Fodinicurvata sp. EGI_FJ10296: one gene and its partner. Each later gene encodes a partner of the first gene's protein in a complex. Links are inferred from orthologs where the notes say so. Each region holds a gene or a part of one and is shown in the gene's direction. Other genes may lie near its edges. The genes, in order: ABZ728_RS07780 and dapF.

Region 1 (8,781 bases):
GGATGCGCAGTCCGAGCAACGGCGCGAATTCGCCGCTGCCGGCCTCAGCGTGCCCGCTTCCGGGCGCATCCTGGCGGCTTTCGGAGAGCCCGACCGCTTCGGCGACCCGCTGCCCGGCATACGCTTTTCGGTCGACGACACGTCGGCAATCGTGGCGCCGCTCGCCGGTACCGTCCGCTTCGCTGGCGAATTCGGCGGATACGGACGCCTCTTGATACTTGAACATGGTGACGGATATCATTCACTGATTGCAGGGTTCGGCGAAATCACCGTCGCCCCCGGAGACGTCGTCACCAGGGAAGCGGTCCTGGGCCAGCCGCCATCGCCACAAAATGGCCAGACGCAGCCGCCAGAGATATATTTCGAGGTTCGCCAGAACGGACGTCCGGTGGCCCCATTGCAGGGGCTGATCCGCGCACAGGAAAGAGGTCGAGGATGAGGGGCATGAAGACGGGGCCAGGCAAAACGGGGCCAGGCAAAACGGGGCCAGGCAAAACGGGGCCAGGCAAAACGGGGCCGGCAAGGTTGTGGGTCGGCTTGTCGGCAGCGACGGCGCTGGGCGCGGTCCTTGCGCTGTCCCCGCTGTCGGAGTTTTCTGCACGGGCCGACAGCGCCGCACCCATGGAGACCTATCAGCAACTCGATCTCTTCGGCGAAGTGTTCGAGCGGATCCGCTCGGAATATGTCGAAGAAACGTCGGACCGGGAGCTGATCGAGGCTGCCATATCCGGCATGCTGAGCTCGCTGGACCCCCATTCCTCCTATATGGATCCCGATAGCTACGAAGGCATGCAGACCCAGACGCGCGGCTCGTTCGGCGGCCTCGGCATCGAGGTCACGATGGAAAACGGCTTCGTCCGGGTCGTGTCGCCGATCGATGACACGCCGGCATTCGACGCCGGCATCGAGGCCGGCGATTACATATCCCATCTGGACGGCGAACCCGTCACCGAAATGGACCTGTCGGACGCCGTGGACCTGATGCGCGGCCCGGTGGGTACGACCATTACGCTGACCATCCTGCGCGGTGATCGCGAGCCTTTCGACGTCGACATCGAACGCGACACGATCCGCATCGAATCGGTCCGATGGCGCACCGAAGACGATATGGGCTATATCCGCGTCACCAGCTTCACAGAGCAGACGACGTCCGAAGTCGAAGACGCCGTGGCCGAACTGGAAGCCGAACTCGGCGACCGTTTCAGCGGACTGGTGATCGATCTGCGCAACAATCCCGGCGGGCTGTTCGACCAGGCGATCTCGATGTCGGATCTGTTCCTGAGCCAGGGCGAAATCGTTTCAACGCGCCCGCGCGATGAAAGCCGCGCGCAGCGTTTCAACGCCGAAGAGGAAACGATCGCCGACGATATTCCGATCGTTGTCCTGATCAACGCCGGTTCGGCATCGTCGTCGGAAATCGTCGCCGGCGCCCTTCAGGACCATCGCCGGGCACTGATCCTGGGCACGGACAGCTATGGCAAGGGATCCGTCCAGAGCGTCATACCGCTGGCCGGCAACGGCGCCATGCGCCTCACCACGGCCCGCCACTACACGCCTTCGGGGCAATCCATACAGGCAACCGGAATCGTCCCGGACATCTTTGTACCGCAGGCGCGAATCGAAGAAGTCGACATTGTCGCGCGTCGCGAGGCCGATCTGCGCAACGCCCTGACCAACCCCAATATGCTCCCTGCGCAGCCAGCCGACGACCCGGCCGATGATTCTGGTGACGAGTCTGGCAACGATAACGAAAACGGCGCCGGCGATAATAACTCGGGTGATGATGGCGGGGAGAACGGTGCAGCCGAAGACGGCAATGGAAATGGCGAAAACGAGAACGGCAACACGAACAACGGCAATGGCAACGGCAACGGCAACGGCAACGGCGACACCGATACGACCGAAGACGAAGCTGCGGCCGAGGCCGAAGAGACCTTCGAAGACTATCAACTCTCGCGCGCACTCGACATCCTGAAAGGGATTGCCTTGTTCCATCGAGACGAAATACGGTAAACGCTTTTGGGTTCGTATCCGAACGGGCGGACTATGAATCCAAAGGGGGTACCATTCTGATGCGAGGCAAGGCGCGATCAGCACACTCGGCAGGCGGTAGCCCTACCGCCCGCCGCGTGGGATTGGGGGCGGCGTGAGAGCGTTCTTGTCGGCTCTTTTCATCGTCGCGCTCATTCTGGCGGGAGTGGGATTCTGGCTATATCTGGAAGAGGATGTCACCCTCGGCGAATTACGGACCCAGGCCGACCGGACGACGCTCAGCCACAGTGTCGACCTCGCCAGCGCCCGGGAACCGGATCCATCGGCAGATCCGGCCCCGGAAATGCCCCCGGAACCGGCATCCAACGGTGCGACTTCAGGGGTCACGCCAAGCACCAGCGCCGAAAGCCCGTCGGCGGGTCCCGGTTCACAGCAACTCGGTGCCCTTAACTCCGATCTGCCGGAGTCCGATCTGGCCTCCCTGCCGAGGGCCGATGACGCATCCGACGACCGGCAGAACTCGACGCCCCCAGAGCAAAACGCCACCATCAGCGGCATCGATGGCAGCTCGGACGAGCTTTCGGACCCGCTGCCAATGCCGGAATTGAAACGGGACGCCCCCGCTGACGCTGGCCCTGACTCCGACGCGGGCGAGCCGCCGGAAACGCCGGATGCAACCATAGCCCTGTCACCAGATACCGGCACCCCGGCGGTGCGCGATCGCGGCGACGCTGCCCGTGTCCAGGATGACGATGGATCGGCGTCGACCGGCGCCAGCAGCGACACCGGCGGTGACAGGGCCGGTGAGGACGAAACCCCCGGAGACGCTGGCGACATTCAATCCGATGCCCAATCCGGGAACACCCCTGCGTCGAACCGTCGCGACCCACCATCGCAAGAGTCCGCGTCTGACGACGATATCGATCTGGCCGCGCTGCCGGAGACAGCCCCTGATGCCGAACCGACAGGCCTTGATGAACCACCGCTTCAGGCAGACGAGCCACGGGAGCAACAACTCGAAGCAGGAGGCAACGCCGCTTCGTCCGACGAGCCAGCATCGACCAGCGCCGATGGCGAAGACACGCCTGCCGCCGGACCTGCTCCGGTCGACCCGACGCCCGCCCTGCCGACGCCCGAGAATCCGGCGATTGCCCTGGTGGTCATCGATCTCGGTCAGTCCAGTGCCGCGACCGAAAGCGCGATTCAACGGCTGCCGGGGGCGGTGACGCTCGCCTTCACGCCCTATGCCAATACATTGTCACGATGGCTTCCCCAGGCCGTAGCCGCGGGTCATGAGGTTCTGATGATGGTTCCCATGGAACCCGTCAGCTATCCTCGCGACGATCCGGGGCCGCAGACGCTTCTGACCTCGTTGACGGCAGAGACCAATCTCAGCCGCCTGGATTGGGCTTTGGGGCGCGGCGAAGGCTATATCGGTGTCGTCAACAATATGGGATCCCGGATGACGGCGTCACGCGACAGCATCACGCCCATTCTCGATGAGATCCAGGATCGGGGTCTCATGTTCCTTGACAGCCGTACGGCGCGTAACAGCGTCGTCGGCGCGGTCGCCGGCGAAATCGGGTTGCCGGTGGCGGTCAACGACCGTTTCATCGACCGCGTCGCAGCCCGCAACGAGATCGACGCCCAATTGGCCGAACTGGAATCGGTGGCCCGCCAGCGCGGCTATGCTGTCGGTATCGCCGGCTCCTATCCGGTGACATTCGAACGAATTGCAGCCTGGCTCCCGACGCTGGAGGACAAGGACATCGATCTGGTGCCGATCAGCCGGATCGCCTATGGCACCGACTCCCTGCAAGCAGGCGCAACACCATGACGAACGACAGCCGCCCCGGCATGGATATTCCCGAAACGGCACAGCTGCCCTATCGGCCCTGCGTGGGGATCGTCCTGATCAATCCGGACGGCCGTATCTTCACCGCGCGGCGCAGCGACACGCCCGAGGCGTGGCAGATGCCGCAAGGCGGCATTGATCCGGGCGAAGCCGTCGACGCCGCCGCCTTTCGCGAACTGCACGAGGAAACCGGCGTCAGCAATGCCCGCATTCTCGACCGCATGCCGGAATGGGTGACGTATGATCTGCCAGAGCACCTGATCGGCAAGGTCTGGGGCGGCCGCTATCGGGGACAGAAGCAAATGTGGGTCGCCATGGCCCATGACGGCGACGACCGTGACATCGACCTGGCGCATCACGCGCCGGAGTTCGACGCCTGGCGCTGGTCGACGCCCGAAATGGTGCTGGCTGATATCGTGCCCTTCAAACGCGGCGTCTATAGCCGCATCCTGGATCAGTTCAGCCCGTATTTCGTACAACGTTAACGAAGCTCCCGTAAGGTCCGCAGGCTTGGCAAGTCATGGAGAGTCTGCGTCGTGACCGTTCCCGCCTTCCGCCCCTTGATCCGCCTCTACGAGGCAAACAGATCTTTCCCGCATCCTCGCCCCCACCCTGATCGTCCCGCCCTTATCGTCCCGGGGCACCGATCGGGGACCCCGATCCGGATGCACCCGGTTCGATTGTCAAGGCCGAGAGTTGCTGCACGAGGTCCCGGGTCTGCAGCGCGTCACTTCGTGGCCGCGCAGCGCCCGGGACGATCAGGGTGTGGAAATCATTATCCCCGCGATCGATTCCAATGGGTGAACACGGTCGATATCCGCTTCGGGGGCCGCTTTCTGACCACAATCCTTCTGGGGGCCCTGCTCCTGCTGCTCGCGGCATGCGGGGGTACAGGCGGGGGGTCGAGGCAGCCGCCGCTGGTCTATCCGACAGGCGGACCCTGCCTTTCGGCGCTGGACAGCCGGCAGGTCGACTACGTCCATGCCCGCCTCGCGGGCGTGTCCGGCGGCGGATCCGGCGGCTGCGGTATCGACACGCCGATATCGTTGTCAACATCTACGGCCGACCTGAACGCTCCCGTGCGCGTCGGCTGTGCCATCGCCCTGGCCATGAACGAATTCGAACGCCGGATCCTGCAACCCGCCGCACAGGCGCATTTCGGGCAGCACATAACCCGCATCCATCACATGGGCGGGTATGCCTGCCGGACGATCGCCGGTTCGCGGCGGATTTCCCAGCACGCCCTGGGCAAGGCCATCGATATCGGCGGCTTTGAACTGGCCGACGGGCGTGTGATCAACGTCCGCCGACACTGGCACGGCCCGCGCGCCCAATCCGCATTCCTGCGCGACGTGGCGCGCGGCGCCTGCCAGACCTTCAATACTGTCCTGTCGCCGTCAACGGACGCCGCCCACCACGACCATTTCCATTTCGACCTCGCGCCCTGGCGGCACTGTTCGGTCTAGATCCGGTCCCAGTGGGGGCGGTCCGGGCGGGCAGCTCAGCCGATGGCAACGGCCTTAACGGCCTCGTCGGCTTCGTCGGTGTAGGTGGCGAAATTCTCGGCGAACATGCTCACCAACCGACGCGCCTGGGCGTCATACGCCTGCGGGTCGTCCCAGGTCTGCCGCGGATCCAGCAGATCGGCCGAAACGCCGGGCGCCGATTCCGGGACTTCGAAGCCGAAATTCGGGTCGCGCCGGAACTTCGAGTCGTTCAGCGAGCCGTCGAGCGCGGCATTCAGCAGTGCACGCGTCGCCTTGATCGGCATGCGATGGCCGACACCATAAGCGCCGCCCGTCCAGCCCGTATTCACCAGCCAGCACCGAACACCGTGCTTCATGATGCGCTGCGCCAGAAGACGTCCGTATTCGGCGGCGTGACGCGGCATGAAAGGTCCACCGAAACAGGTCGAGAATGTCGCCTCCGGCTCCTTGCCCAGTCCCTTTTCCGTGCCGGCAAGTTTCGCGGTATAGCCGGACAGGAAATGATAGATCGCCTGATGGACACTCAGCCGCGCGATCGGCGGCATGACACCGAAGGCATCCGCCGTCAGCATGATGATGGCGGACGGATGGCTGGCTTCGCCGCCGGGCAAAACATTGGGAATTGCCGACAGCGGATACGCCGCCCGTGTATTTTCGGTATAGCGGTCGCTGTCGAGGTCGAGGCGCCGGGATACGGGATCGACGACGACATTCTCCAGAACCGTGCCGAAGCTGCGCGTGGCGGCGGCGATTTCAGGCTCCGCCTCGGCCGACAGGCGGATCACCTTGGCATAGCAGCCGCCTTCGAAATTGAAGATGCCGCCATCGTGCCAGCCATGCTCGTCATCGCCGACCAGATGGCGGCTGGCGTCGGCGGACAACGTCGTCTTGCCTGTTCCGGAGAGGCCGAAAAAGATCGCCGACTTGCCGTCGTCATCGACATTCGCCGAACAGTGCATGGGCATGACGCCTTTTTCCGGCAGCAGATAGTTCAGAATGGTAAAGACCGACTTCTTCATTTCACCGGCATAGGAGGTGCCGCCGATCAGGACGATCCGGCGCGTGAAGTCGACGGCGATGACGGTTTCGCTTTTCAACCCGTGCGCGGCCGGATCGACGGTCAGTTCCGGCATCTGAAGGATGGTGAAATCCGGCTCGGCACTGTCTCCGCCCGCTGACGCTCCGACCTCGGATTCGGCCGGTTCGATCAGAAGATGCCGGGCGAACAGCGCCTGCCATGCGTGTTCCGTCACCAGCCGGACCCGGATGCGATGGGTGGCATTGGCACCGGCATCTAGGTCCTGGACCCAGAGCCGCTCAGCCTTTTTGATATGCGCGCAGAAGGTATCCAGAAGGCCGCTAAACGTCTCCGGACTCATGGGCTGATTGTTGTCCCACCAAACCGTGTCTTCGGTACGGGCGTCGCGGACGATATACTTGTCCGATGCCGAACGACCGGTATGGCGGCCAGTATGCACGGCAAGAGCGCCATCGGCTGAGATCAATCCTTCCCCGCGTTCGACGGCGTCCTGGAACAGCGCCGCGGACGATGCGTTTCGATGCACGCGCGCCGCGTCGCCAACCGCCGTCTGAATGTCGAGGGTCGGGGATTGCTCGGTCATACTTCTCTTCCTTTCCTATTACTCACACCCCAGAAACTGTACGGGGGTATGGCACAAAAACATCGGCAAAGCCGATGCCGATCCTGATCGCACGCGGCCTCCGCAATTCCGGAAATCAAGGGGCGAACCGGACGCACGACAGACCTGTCGCCAATGGGCAGAACCGGCCAACCGCGGCCGGCATTTCTGGAAACGTTTCCAGGATTCATGCCAAAGCCTACCACTTTGGTCCATGTTTTTCAGCATACTTACCGATGCGGCCTTGTGTGCGCATCCCGGCTGCGGCATCACGCGCGCCCCAATTGCGGTGACGGTGGGCGGCGGCGCCAAGAGTATGCTATTCTCGGGATCCTGGATTTCTCGGTCCGACCCGGAGCCGCTCATGGACATGTTCACGATTTTTGCGGCATTGGCGATCCTGGTGGCGACGGCCGTCGTCGGCGGCGTCTGCATCATGATGCTGCGCGACCCTCCCGGGACGGATGCCGATACCGTCAGCGACCGTGGCGAGCCGATACGACGCGTCGTCCGGGGCAAGTGCGGCAAGGTCAGCGAGTTCTATGCGTCGGACGTGGCCCCGTCCGGAACGACGGATCGCCGGGGTGCCGCCCGTCCCTTTGTGCGGACCCATGGCGACGGCCCCGCCCCCATGTTTCCCGGGCTGATCACGCTTCGGCGTCTCCTTGCCCATGGCCTGGCCGTGCTGCGGCCTGTCGCGGCGCGCGCCGGATTGCCGGTCGCCGCCACGCGCCGAAGCGTTCAGGGCGAACTGGTTTCACTCGCCGGGACGGTCGTGGAGCCGTGGGAGGATGCCGTCAACCGCCTTGGCATCGAATATCCGTTGGCTGACCGGGGGCTGGTGCACCGGGCAGTGGAGACCGTTCAGACGGCCTGGGGCCGCATGGCCGGCGACGAGCCGCGCATGACTCCGATGGCGCAGCGGATCGCGATAACCGGACTTCTCAGCGACGACACCTGCCGCAAAGCACTCGCCGCTCCCCGCCAAATGACCGAAGAGTGGCTTGTCGATCGTGCGCAGATGCTGCTGGCGCGTCAGGTCCTGACCCCGCCATCCGGCCGGCGTGCCGGCACGGGATAAGCATTGGGTGATAGCGAGGGGATAGCGAGGGGATAGCGAGGGGGCAGTGTTGATCAGGACACCTCCGGCGCAATGGCATCCGCCCATGCGGCCGTGATATCACCCCGGCCATGACCGAAGCTGCAGACCTGGACTGGACCAATCCCGCCGGCCCGCGATCCCGTGCCTATGACGATCTTTATTTCAGCGGCGAGGACGGATTGGCCGAAAGCCGCTTCGTCTTTCTCGACGGCGTCGGCCTGAACGAAAACTGGGCCGGACGGCGCGGGTTCACGATCGGCGAGACCGGATTCGGGACGGGCCTGAACTTTCTGGCGGCATGGGATCGGTGGCGCCGAAGTCCCGACCGGCCAGAGCGTTTGCATTTCCTGTCGGTCGAGGCTGAACCTTTGCAGGCCACCGACATCCGCCGCGCCCATGCCCGCTGGCCGGAACTGGCCGACCTTTCCGCCCGGCTGGCCGACGCCCTGCCAGCGCCGGTCGGCGGCTTTCATCGGCGTCACTTCGACGGCGGGCGGGTCACCCTGACCTTGCTGCATGGCGACGGCGCGACCCTGTTGGCCAGCGCCGTCGCCCATGTCGACGCCTGGTTTCTGGACGGTTTCGCGCCGGAGCGAAATCCCGCCCTGTGGACGCCGGGCCTGTTCGAAACCCTCGGTCGCCTGTCCGCACCCGGCGCGCGGCTGGCAACGTTCACCGCCGCCGGCCATGTGCGCCGGACGCTGG
Region 2 (8,667 bases), on another replicon or contig:
GAACCGGCGCCGACCGCGATGCGGCCACGCCCGGCCGGGCGCAACTGCGCCGGATGATCGACCGTCTGGGCGTTCTGCAGATCGATTCAGTAAACGTGATCGCGCGTGCCCACACTCTGCCGGGTTTTTCGCGGCTCGGATCCTATACCATTTCGGATCTGAACCATCTGGCCTATGCGGGACGGCGGCGGGTGCTGTTCGAATATTGGGGGCACGAGGCGTCGTATCTGCCTGTTTCCCTGCAGCCATTGTTCCGGTGGCGCATGGCGCGGGCAGCGGCGGGGGAGGATATCTATACCGGACTCGCCCGATGGGGCCGGGAACGGGCGGATATCATCGACGAGGTTCGCCGTGAAATTGCCGATCGCGGGCCGATCGCGGCATCGGATCTCAGTCGCGTCAAGGATGGCGGCGACCGGGGCGCCGGCGGCTGGTGGGGGTGGTCCGAGGGCAAGCGTGCGCTGGAATGGCTGTTCTGGGCCGGGGAGATCACCACGGCGACCCGTCGGGGCGCCTTCGAACGGGTCTACGATCTGACCGACCGGGTGCTGCCGCCGGCAATCCTGGCAATGCCGACGCCCGATCCGGCCGATGCGCGGCGCGACCTGATGCGGGTGGCGGCGTCGGCCCTGGGCATCGCGTCCCAGCAATGTATGCGCGATTACTATCGTTTCCGGCCGGCGGATGCGTCGGCTGCGATCGCCGATCTGGTGGAGAGCGGCGAGCTGCGTCCCGTCGAAGTCAAGGGATGGGCGCGGCCGGCTTATCTCTGGCACAAGGCGCGCCATCCCCGGCGCGTGGCGGGCCGGGCGCTGCTTGCGCCTTTCGATCCGTTGATCTGGTGCCGGGGCCGGGTCGAGGCGCTGTTCGGGGCGCGCATCCGGCTGGAGATCTATACGCCGGCCCATAAGCGGCAATACGGGTATTATGTCCTGCCGTTCCTGCTCGGCGACAGCATTGCCGCCCGCCTGGATCTGAAAGCGGACCGGGCCGCCGGTCTTCTCAGGGTCTGTGCCGCGCATGTGGAGCCCGGCTTTAGCGCCGATGCCGTCGCCGGACCGCTGGCGGCGGAACTGGCATTGATGGCGCGATGGCTGGGCCTGACGGCGGTCGCCATCGATGGCCGTGGCGAACTGGCCAACGCCCTGGACGGGCCGGATATCGGCATCTGCGGCTGACGTCAGGCGCCGCTCGGCAGCGTAACGATCGTCGGTCCGTTGCGGGTTGCGATGACGGTGTGCTCATACTGTACGGTCGGTGCCGAGGGATAGCTGTAAAGCGTCCAGGCGTCGTCGCCGCTTTCGGCGCATTCGGCACCCAGCGACAGGAACGGTTCGACGGTAAAGACGAGGCCGTCATGGATCATCCGGCGGTCCTTGGGGTTGGGCCAGGTGGCGATGCCACCCGGCTCCTCGTGCAGGGACCGGCCGACACCGTGGCTTTCAAGGTTCCGCACCAGGGAATAGCCATTGCGGTGTGCGAACCGGCCGACGGCCTTGCCGATCGCCGCGATCGGCCCGTTGGCGCGTGCCTGTTCGACACCGGCCGCCATCGCTCTGCGGCCATCACGGCAGAGTCTGGCGATGGATTTCGAGAATGGCGGCACCGCGAACGACGCGCCGGTGTCCGCGTAAAAGCCGCCGCATTCTGCCGACACATCGATATTGACCAGATCGCCGCGCTCGATCCGCCGTGGCCCCGGAATGCCGTGCGCGATTTCCTCGTTGACACTGATGCAGGTCGCACCGGGAAAACCATAGGCAAGTTCCGGCGCCGAGCGGGCATCGAGTTTGTCGAGCATACTGCGGCCAAGCCCGTCGAGTTCCGCCGTGGTTATTCCTGGTTCCAGTGCCTTGCCCATGGCAGCGAGTGTATCTGCCACGATGCGACCGATTCGCTGCAGACCGATATAATCCGCGTCGTTCGATACCGTCATTGATTCCATTTCCACTGTCCTGCCGGCGGCGGCGCCCGCGTCACGCCTCTCTACCATAAACGGGTGTCAGGCCCCTATTGGCTTTGACAGCCTGAAACCAGGTTGGCATCTATGTTTGTCGGGGGCGCGGCTGTTCGATCCATCGGGCATGACCGCTACCAGATTTTTACGAGGCATCGCAGGATTGCATCCGTTGAGGCCACAAATCGGAAGTTGTGCCGAATTTAACGGTTTATTCGGGATATTGCGGCAGAGTGCCGACTTCCAGCTTCGCGTCAACGGGTCCCGGAAGGGGGCGGCAGTCCGTGCCAAGATCGACCGACGACAATAAGGAATCCTACCGCAAGCGCCTGTCCCAGCAGGAACTTGACCGGGTTATTCGCGATCACGCCCGGTATCTGCAGCGGCGCAGCGGGGGCCGGCGGGCATGCCTGCGGCTGGTCGATCTTTCTCATCTCGAAATGTCCGGCCGCGACCTCTCCGAGGCCGATTTGTCCGGAGCCAATCTCTATGGTGCGCGTATCGTGGGCACCGTGCTTGCGCATGCCAATCTCTACGGCGCCGATCTCAGGCTGGCCAATCTGACCGATGCCGACCTGACCCTTGCCGATATGCGCGGCACCTGCCTGCGGGGGGCGGTTCTGACCGGCGCCTGCATGATCGACACCGACCTTCGCGACGGCGTTATCGTCACGCCCGGCAGCGACGGATCGCTGGAGCCGATCAGTTTCGACACCACGATCACCGAGTTGACCTGCGCCAAGATCAACAACGCCAATCTGACACGGGCGAAGCTGGCCAACGCGTTCGTCATGCAGACCGATCTGACCGACAGCGTGCTGCGCGACGCCCGGCTGATCAGGACCAACCTGACCAATTCCGATCTGACCGGCTGCGTGCTGGAAGGCGCCGATCTGTCCGACGCCAATCTGACCGGCGCGAATCTCAGCGGTGCCGATCTGCGCAATGCCAAGGTCATCGGCTGCAACATGACCAATGCCGATCTCGTCGGCGCCATCTACGACCGTAACGATTTGCTGAAAGCCAACCTGACCAATGCCAGGGTGCTGAAACCGTCGGGAAGCCTGCGCCGGCCGATCCTGGATGTGCTGCGCGATCACGCGCTGTGGACGGTCACCAACGGCCGCAGCGGCGAACGCATCGATTTCTCTGAACTGGATCTGGCGGAGAGCGATTTTACCGGGCGCAATCTGTCGGCCTCGCTGATGCGCTCGGTGTGCCTGTCGGACGCCAAGCTCATCCGCGCCGGTCTGGCGATGGCCGATATGACCTTCGCCGACCTGCGGGGCGCCGACCTCACGATGGCCGATCTGCGCGGCACCAACCTGCAGCGTGCATCGCTGATCGGGGCGACTCTGACCCAGGCGCGGATGTCGCCGGTTGAAATCGCCGGTGCGAACAAGCTTACGTGGTCGGCCAATCTCATGCGCGCCCGGCTGAGCGACGCCAATCTTTTCGAAGCCGATATGAGCCACGCGCAGCTTTCCGGGGCCGTGCTGACCGGCGTCGACCTTCGTGGGGCCAATCTGACCGGGGCAAATCTCCAGAATGCAGATCTGTCCAACGCCAGGCTGGACGGCTGCAACATGAGCGATGCCGACCTCACCGACGTTACCGGCCTGAAGAAGCCGGCCTGAAAAACCGGCAAAGATACTGCGCTGGTGATCTGGCGCGGCCCCACGGTCTCGGCCGGCAATGCGTGTGCCGCAATTCCGGCATCGGCCGGCGCCGGTTTACTACGTCCCGGCAGACGCCTATAACCCGATCATGACGCAAAATTTCATCAAGATGCACGGTCTGGGCAATGACTTCGTCGTTATCGACGCGCGTCGTGACGTCGTCGATCTGACGGCCGATCAGGTCAGGCGCATCGGCGACCGGCGCCGGGGTGTGGGGTTCGATCAGTTGCTGATCATCGAACCGACGGCGACCAAGGGTGTGGACGTCTATATGCGGATCCTCAACCCCGACGGCGGAGAAGCCAGGGCATGCGGAAACGGCACGCGTTGCGTGGCAGATCTGGTTATGTCCGAAACCGGACGGCGTGAAACCGTCATCGATACGGTGGCCGGGGCGATCGCGTGCCACCGCAACGCCGACGGCAGCGTGACCTGCGACATGGGACAAGCACGGCTGGACTGGCGCGACATCCCACTGGCCCGGGAGGTCGACACCATGAGCCTGCCCGTTTCCGTCGGCGACGTCGCAAAGCCGGTCGCGGTGGGCATGGGCAACCCGCATGTCGTCTTCTTCGTTGACGAAGCCGATGCCGTCGATGTCGAACGTCTGGGGCCGCTGATCGAAAACCACACGCTTTTTCCCGACCGCACCAATGTCGAATTCGCGCAGATTCTGGCACCGGATCTGATCCGGATGCGGGTCTGGGAACGCGGCGCCGGCGTGACCCAGGCCTGCGGATCGGGCGCGTGTGCGACCGCCGTTGCGGCGTGCCGGCGCGGATTGACCGGCCGGGCGGCGACCGTGCGACTGGATGGCGGCGACCTCCGGATCGAATGGGGCGATGACGGCCGGGTCCTGATGACCGGACCGGCGGCACGGGTGTTCGCCGGCACGCTGGATCCGGCCTTTCTTGACGGCCGGTGACGGTGTGCCGGGCAACGAGGTGACAATGGAAGCGACGGGGGCAGCTGTAAACGCCGATCCCGATGCCGGTCCGGCATCGGCGGACCGGCGCCGTGTGATCACGCTCGGCTGCCGGCTGAACACCTACGAAAGCGAAGTTATCCGCGGCCACCTGGCCGCAGCCGAGGCCGAGTGTCCGGACGGTCCCGAAACGGTTGTCGTGAATACCTGCGCCGTGACCGCCGAGGCCGAGCGTCAGGCCCGACAGACCATCCGCCGGATCAAGCGCGACCGGCCCGAATGCCGGGTTGTCGTCACCGGATGTTCAGCCCAGATCGACCCTGATCGTTACACCGCCATGGCCGAGGTCGACCATGTCGTCGGCAATGCCGAAAAGCTTCGCCCGGAAACCTGGTCGGGCATGGCCGACGCGGCAACGGCCACGCAGCGGGCTCTCGTGAATGATATTGGGTCGGTGCGCGATACGGCCCAGCACCTCGTGGACGGTTTCACCGATCGTACGCGTGGTTTCGTACAGGTACAGCAGGGATGCGACCATCGCTGTACGTTCTGCATCATTCCCTATGGCCGCGGCCCCTCGCGGTCGGTTCCGGTTGCCGAAGTGGTGCGGCAAATCCAGGCCCTGGTCGGCAATGGTACGCGTGAGGTCGTGCTGAGCGGCGTCGACATCACCTCGTACGGCGGCGATCTTCCCGGAAAGCCGGTTCTGGGACATCTGGTTCAGGCCGTCCTGCGCCATGTTCCCGACCTGCCGCGTCTCAGGCTTTCTTCGCTCGACTGTATCGAAGTCGACGAGGCATTGTGGGACGTGATCGCGAACGACCATCGATTCATGCCGCATCTGCACCTGTCCCTGCAATCGGGCGATCCGATGATCCTGAAACGGATGAAGCGGCGGCATACGCCGGACGAGGCCGTGGCATTGACCGAACGCGCCCGACGAATCCGGCCCGACATCGTGTTCGGCGCCGACCTGATCGCCGGGTTCCCGACCGAGACTGGGGAAATGGCCGCCAACACGCTTGCGGCAATCGATGCCTGCGGCCTGACATGGGTCCATGTTTTTCCCTATTCCGAACGGCCGGGCACGCCGGCAGCCCGCATGCCGCAGATACCCGGCAATGTCCGCAAGGCCCGTGCTGCTGCGCTTCGCCAGGCCGCTGCGGCGGCGCAGCAGCGTTTTCTTGACAGCCGAGTCGGCTGCCATGAGATGTTGCTGATTGAAAACAGCGGGCTGGGGCGCACTGAACAGTTTGCCACGGCCCGGCTGGTCGACGGGCCGGCACCGGCCGGATCGTTGATCGCGGCGGTCGTGATCGGCCATGACGACGGCGTTCTTCAGACCCGGCGTGCGGTTTGCGGACCGCATGGGTTCTTTTCCCCGGCAACCCCACCGGAAACAACCGACGTATCATAAGGTCCAGAGATGGTCTCCTCGCCCGACGCCCCGGATGGCGGCAAGAAGAAAAGCTGGTTCAGCCGTTTGAAGGACGGCCTGTCGCGGTCGTCGTCGAAGCTGTCGGAAGGGATTACCGGCATCTTCACCAAGCGCAAACTCGACGACGAGACGCTTGAGGAACTGGAGGACCTGCTGATCGGCGCCGATCTGGGGCCGGCCAATGCCGCCCGTATGACGGCGGAACTGTCCCGCACCCGTTTCGGCAAGGAAGTGTCGCCGGAAGAGGTCCGCGAGGCGCTTGCCGAACAGGCGGCGGCGATTCTGGCCAAGGTCGCACAGCCGTTGCGGCCCGAGGGCGGAAAGCCCACGGTGATCCTGATGGTCGGCGTCAACGGGACCGGCAAGACCACGACGATTGGCAAGCTGGCGCATCTATGGCGCGGCCAGGGACTGTCGGTGACCATGGCGGCGGGCGACACTTTCCGCGCGGCGGCCGTCGATCAGCTGAAGATCTGGGGCGCGCGAACGGGCTCGCCGGTCATTGCACGGCCGATCGGCGCCGACGCCGCCGGCCTGGCGTTCGACGCATACGAATCGGCGCGCAAGGAAGGCAGCGACGTGCTGCTGGTCGATACCGCCGGCCGCCTGCAGAACAAGAAAACGCTGATGGAGGAGCTGACCAAGGTGGTGCGAGTCCTGAAAAAGCAGGATTCGTCGATTCCCCATCACGTTGTCCTCGTCCTGGATGCGACAACCGGGCAGAATGCTCATGCACAGGTCGAAGCGTTTCAGGAGGCGGTCAATGTCACCGGGCTGATCGTCACCAAGCTGGACGGGACGGCGCGTGGCGGCGTCGTCGTTTCGCTTGCGGAAACGTTCGGTCTGCCCGTTCACGCCGTTGGCGTTGGGGAGACGGCCGAGGATCTGCGCGACTTCGAGCCCCGGCAGTTCGCGCGGTCGCTGATGGGGTTGAGCGACGGCTGACCGCCGACTGCGGCGTGGAAAGTGATGGATAGAACGAAACGGGGTGGACAAGGCATGGCAGGCGTGGACGTCGAAGGCATTGGAACGGCCGGCGGCCGGATCATCGACCCATCCGGAGAATCGGCTGAAGTTGAGCCGGTCGAGGTCGGCGTGAGTGCCGCAGCCGAACAATTCACGGACCTGACGGCGGCGTATCAGCGGGTCGCGGAAATCTACGATACCGGCACACGGTTCCTGCGCGACCGTTTCCGGGAATACGCCCATGGTAAAGATCCGCAGAAGCGGCAACGGGCCTTTTATCCCTATGTGAGAATCCGCACGACGGGTTGGGCGCAGGTGGATACGCGCCTGTCCTTCGGCTTTGTGACCGACCCTGGAAGCTATTCCGTCACCATAACCCGGCCGGATCTGTTCAACGCCTATCTGCACCAGCAGTTCGAGCAGTTGCTGCACAATCATCAGGTGCCGATCGAGATCGGAACCTCATCGACCCCGATACCCGTCCATTTCGCCTTTCCCGACGGCATGCATGTCGAAAGCGACCTGACGCCGGAACGCATCAGGGGCCTGCGCAATGTGTTCGACGTGCCTGATCTGGCGGTGATGGACGACAGCATCGTCAATGGCACGCATTTCATTACGCCCGGTTCGGGCGACCGTCCGTTGGCAATGTTCACCGCACCGCGGATCGACTATTCGTTGCATCGCCTTCGGCACTATACGGCGACCGCATGCGAGCACTTCCAGAACTTCGTGCTGTTCACAAACTACCAGTTCTATATCGATGAATTCATCCGGCATGCCCAGGCCTTGATGGCCCAGGGAGATCCGACTTATGATGCTTTCGTCGAGCCGGGAGGGCGGATCACGCCCAACACGCGGCTGAGTGCCGAGGGGCCGCAGGGCACCGCCGTGGAACGTGCGCCGCAGATGCCGGCCTATCATCTGGTCGCGCCGAACAACACCGGCATTACCATGGTGAATATCGGCGTGGGGCCGTCCAACGCCAAGACGATCACCGATCACATCGCCGTGATGCGGCCGCATGCGTGGCTGATGCTTGGTCATTGCGCCGGTCTCCGGAACTCGCAGAAACTCGGCGACTATGTGCTGGCTCATGGCTATGTGCGCGAAGATCACGTCCTTGATGCCGATCTGCCGATCTGGGTGCCTTTGCCGCCGCTGGCCGAAGTGCAGCAGGCGCTCCAGTCGGCGGTCGGCGAAATTACGGGGCTGAAGGACTATGAGCTGAAATCGATCATGCGCACCGGCACCGTTGCCACGATCGACAATCGAAACTGGGAATTGCGCGATCATCACGAACCCGTTCAGCGGTTCAGCCAGTCGCGGGCCATTGCGCTCGACATGGAATCGGCGACGATTGCGGCCAACGGATTTCGTTTCCGCGTCCCTTACGGCACCTTGTTGTGCGTGTCAGACAAGCCGTTGCACGGCGAACTCAAGCTCCCCGGCATGGCCGATGCCTTTTACAAGCAGCAGGTCGGCCAGCATCTGAAAATCGGCATTCGCACCATGGAGGTGCTGCGCACACTGGGGCAGGAGAAATTGCACAGCCGCAAGCTGCGCAGCTTCAGCGAGGTGGCGTTTCAATAGGCAATGGCCCGTCGTTGGCGCCGGTCAGGATAGCGGCCCCTCTGTCAGCAGCTGGCCGATGTCATCGACGACGATTTGCCATCGGTGCGATGCCCAGGTAAAGGTCAGT

Evidence for each region.
Region 2: the proteins of ABZ728_RS07780 (region 1) and dapF are in contact, whole or in part, in a solved structure (PDB 5YGU), measured with the Escherichia coli proteins. The link is inferred for Fodinicurvata sp. EGI_FJ10296 from one-to-one orthologs.

What each region holds. Positions count from the first base shown.
Region 1 is NZ_JBFCVL010000003.1:332,317-341,097, forward strand. The notes cover bases 2,580-5,578. They hold ABZ728_RS07780 (RNA pyrophosphohydrolase), read left to right. Parts: upstream 2,580-3,825; coding sequence 3,826-4,332; downstream 4,333-5,578. Other genes in these bases: ABZ728_RS07775 (divergent polysaccharide deacetylase family protein), read left to right, coding at 2,580-3,829; ABZ728_RS07785 (extensin family protein), read left to right, coding at 4,648-5,313; ABZ728_RS07790 (phosphoenolpyruvate carboxykinase), read right to left, coding at 5,349-5,578. In the rest of the region: ABZ728_RS07765 (peptidoglycan DD-metalloendopeptidase family protein), read left to right, coding at 1-439; ABZ728_RS07770 (S41 family peptidase), read left to right, coding at 622-2,013; more of ABZ728_RS07775, read left to right, coding at 2,147-2,579; more of ABZ728_RS07790, read right to left, coding at 5,579-6,956; ABZ728_RS07795 (hypothetical protein), read left to right, coding at 7,339-8,055; tRNA (5-methylaminomethyl-2-thiouridine)(34)-methyltransferase MnmD, read left to right, coding at 8,166-8,781. UniProt on the Escherichia coli protein: Master regulator of 5'-end-dependent mRNA decay.
Region 2 is NZ_JBFCVL010000001.1:75,723-84,389, reverse strand. Bases 2,758-5,642 are described here. They hold dapF (diaminopimelate epimerase), read left to right. Parts: upstream 2,758-3,724; coding sequence 3,725-4,561; downstream 4,562-5,642. Other genes in these bases: mtaB (tRNA (N(6)-L-threonylcarbamoyladenosine(37)-C(2))-methylthiotransferase MtaB), read left to right, coding at 4,548-5,642; ABZ728_RS00340 (pentapeptide repeat-containing protein), read left to right, coding at 2,758-3,594. Outside these bases: ABZ728_RS00350 (winged helix-turn-helix domain-containing protein), read left to right, coding at 1-1,178; map (type I methionyl aminopeptidase), read right to left, coding at 1,181-1,936; more of ABZ728_RS00340, read left to right, coding at 2,242-2,757; more of mtaB, read left to right, coding at 5,643-5,978; signal recognition particle-docking protein FtsY, read left to right, coding at 5,988-6,944; ABZ728_RS00320 (AMP nucleosidase), read left to right, coding at 6,999-8,558; ABZ728_RS00315 (DUF6522 family protein), read right to left, coding at 8,583-8,667. UniProt on the Escherichia coli protein: Involved in the succinylase branch of the L-lysine biosynthesis and in the biosynthesis of the pentapeptide incorporated in the peptidoglycan moiety. Catalyzes the stereoinversion of LL-2,6-diaminopimelate (L,L-DAP) to meso-diaminopimelate (meso-DAP).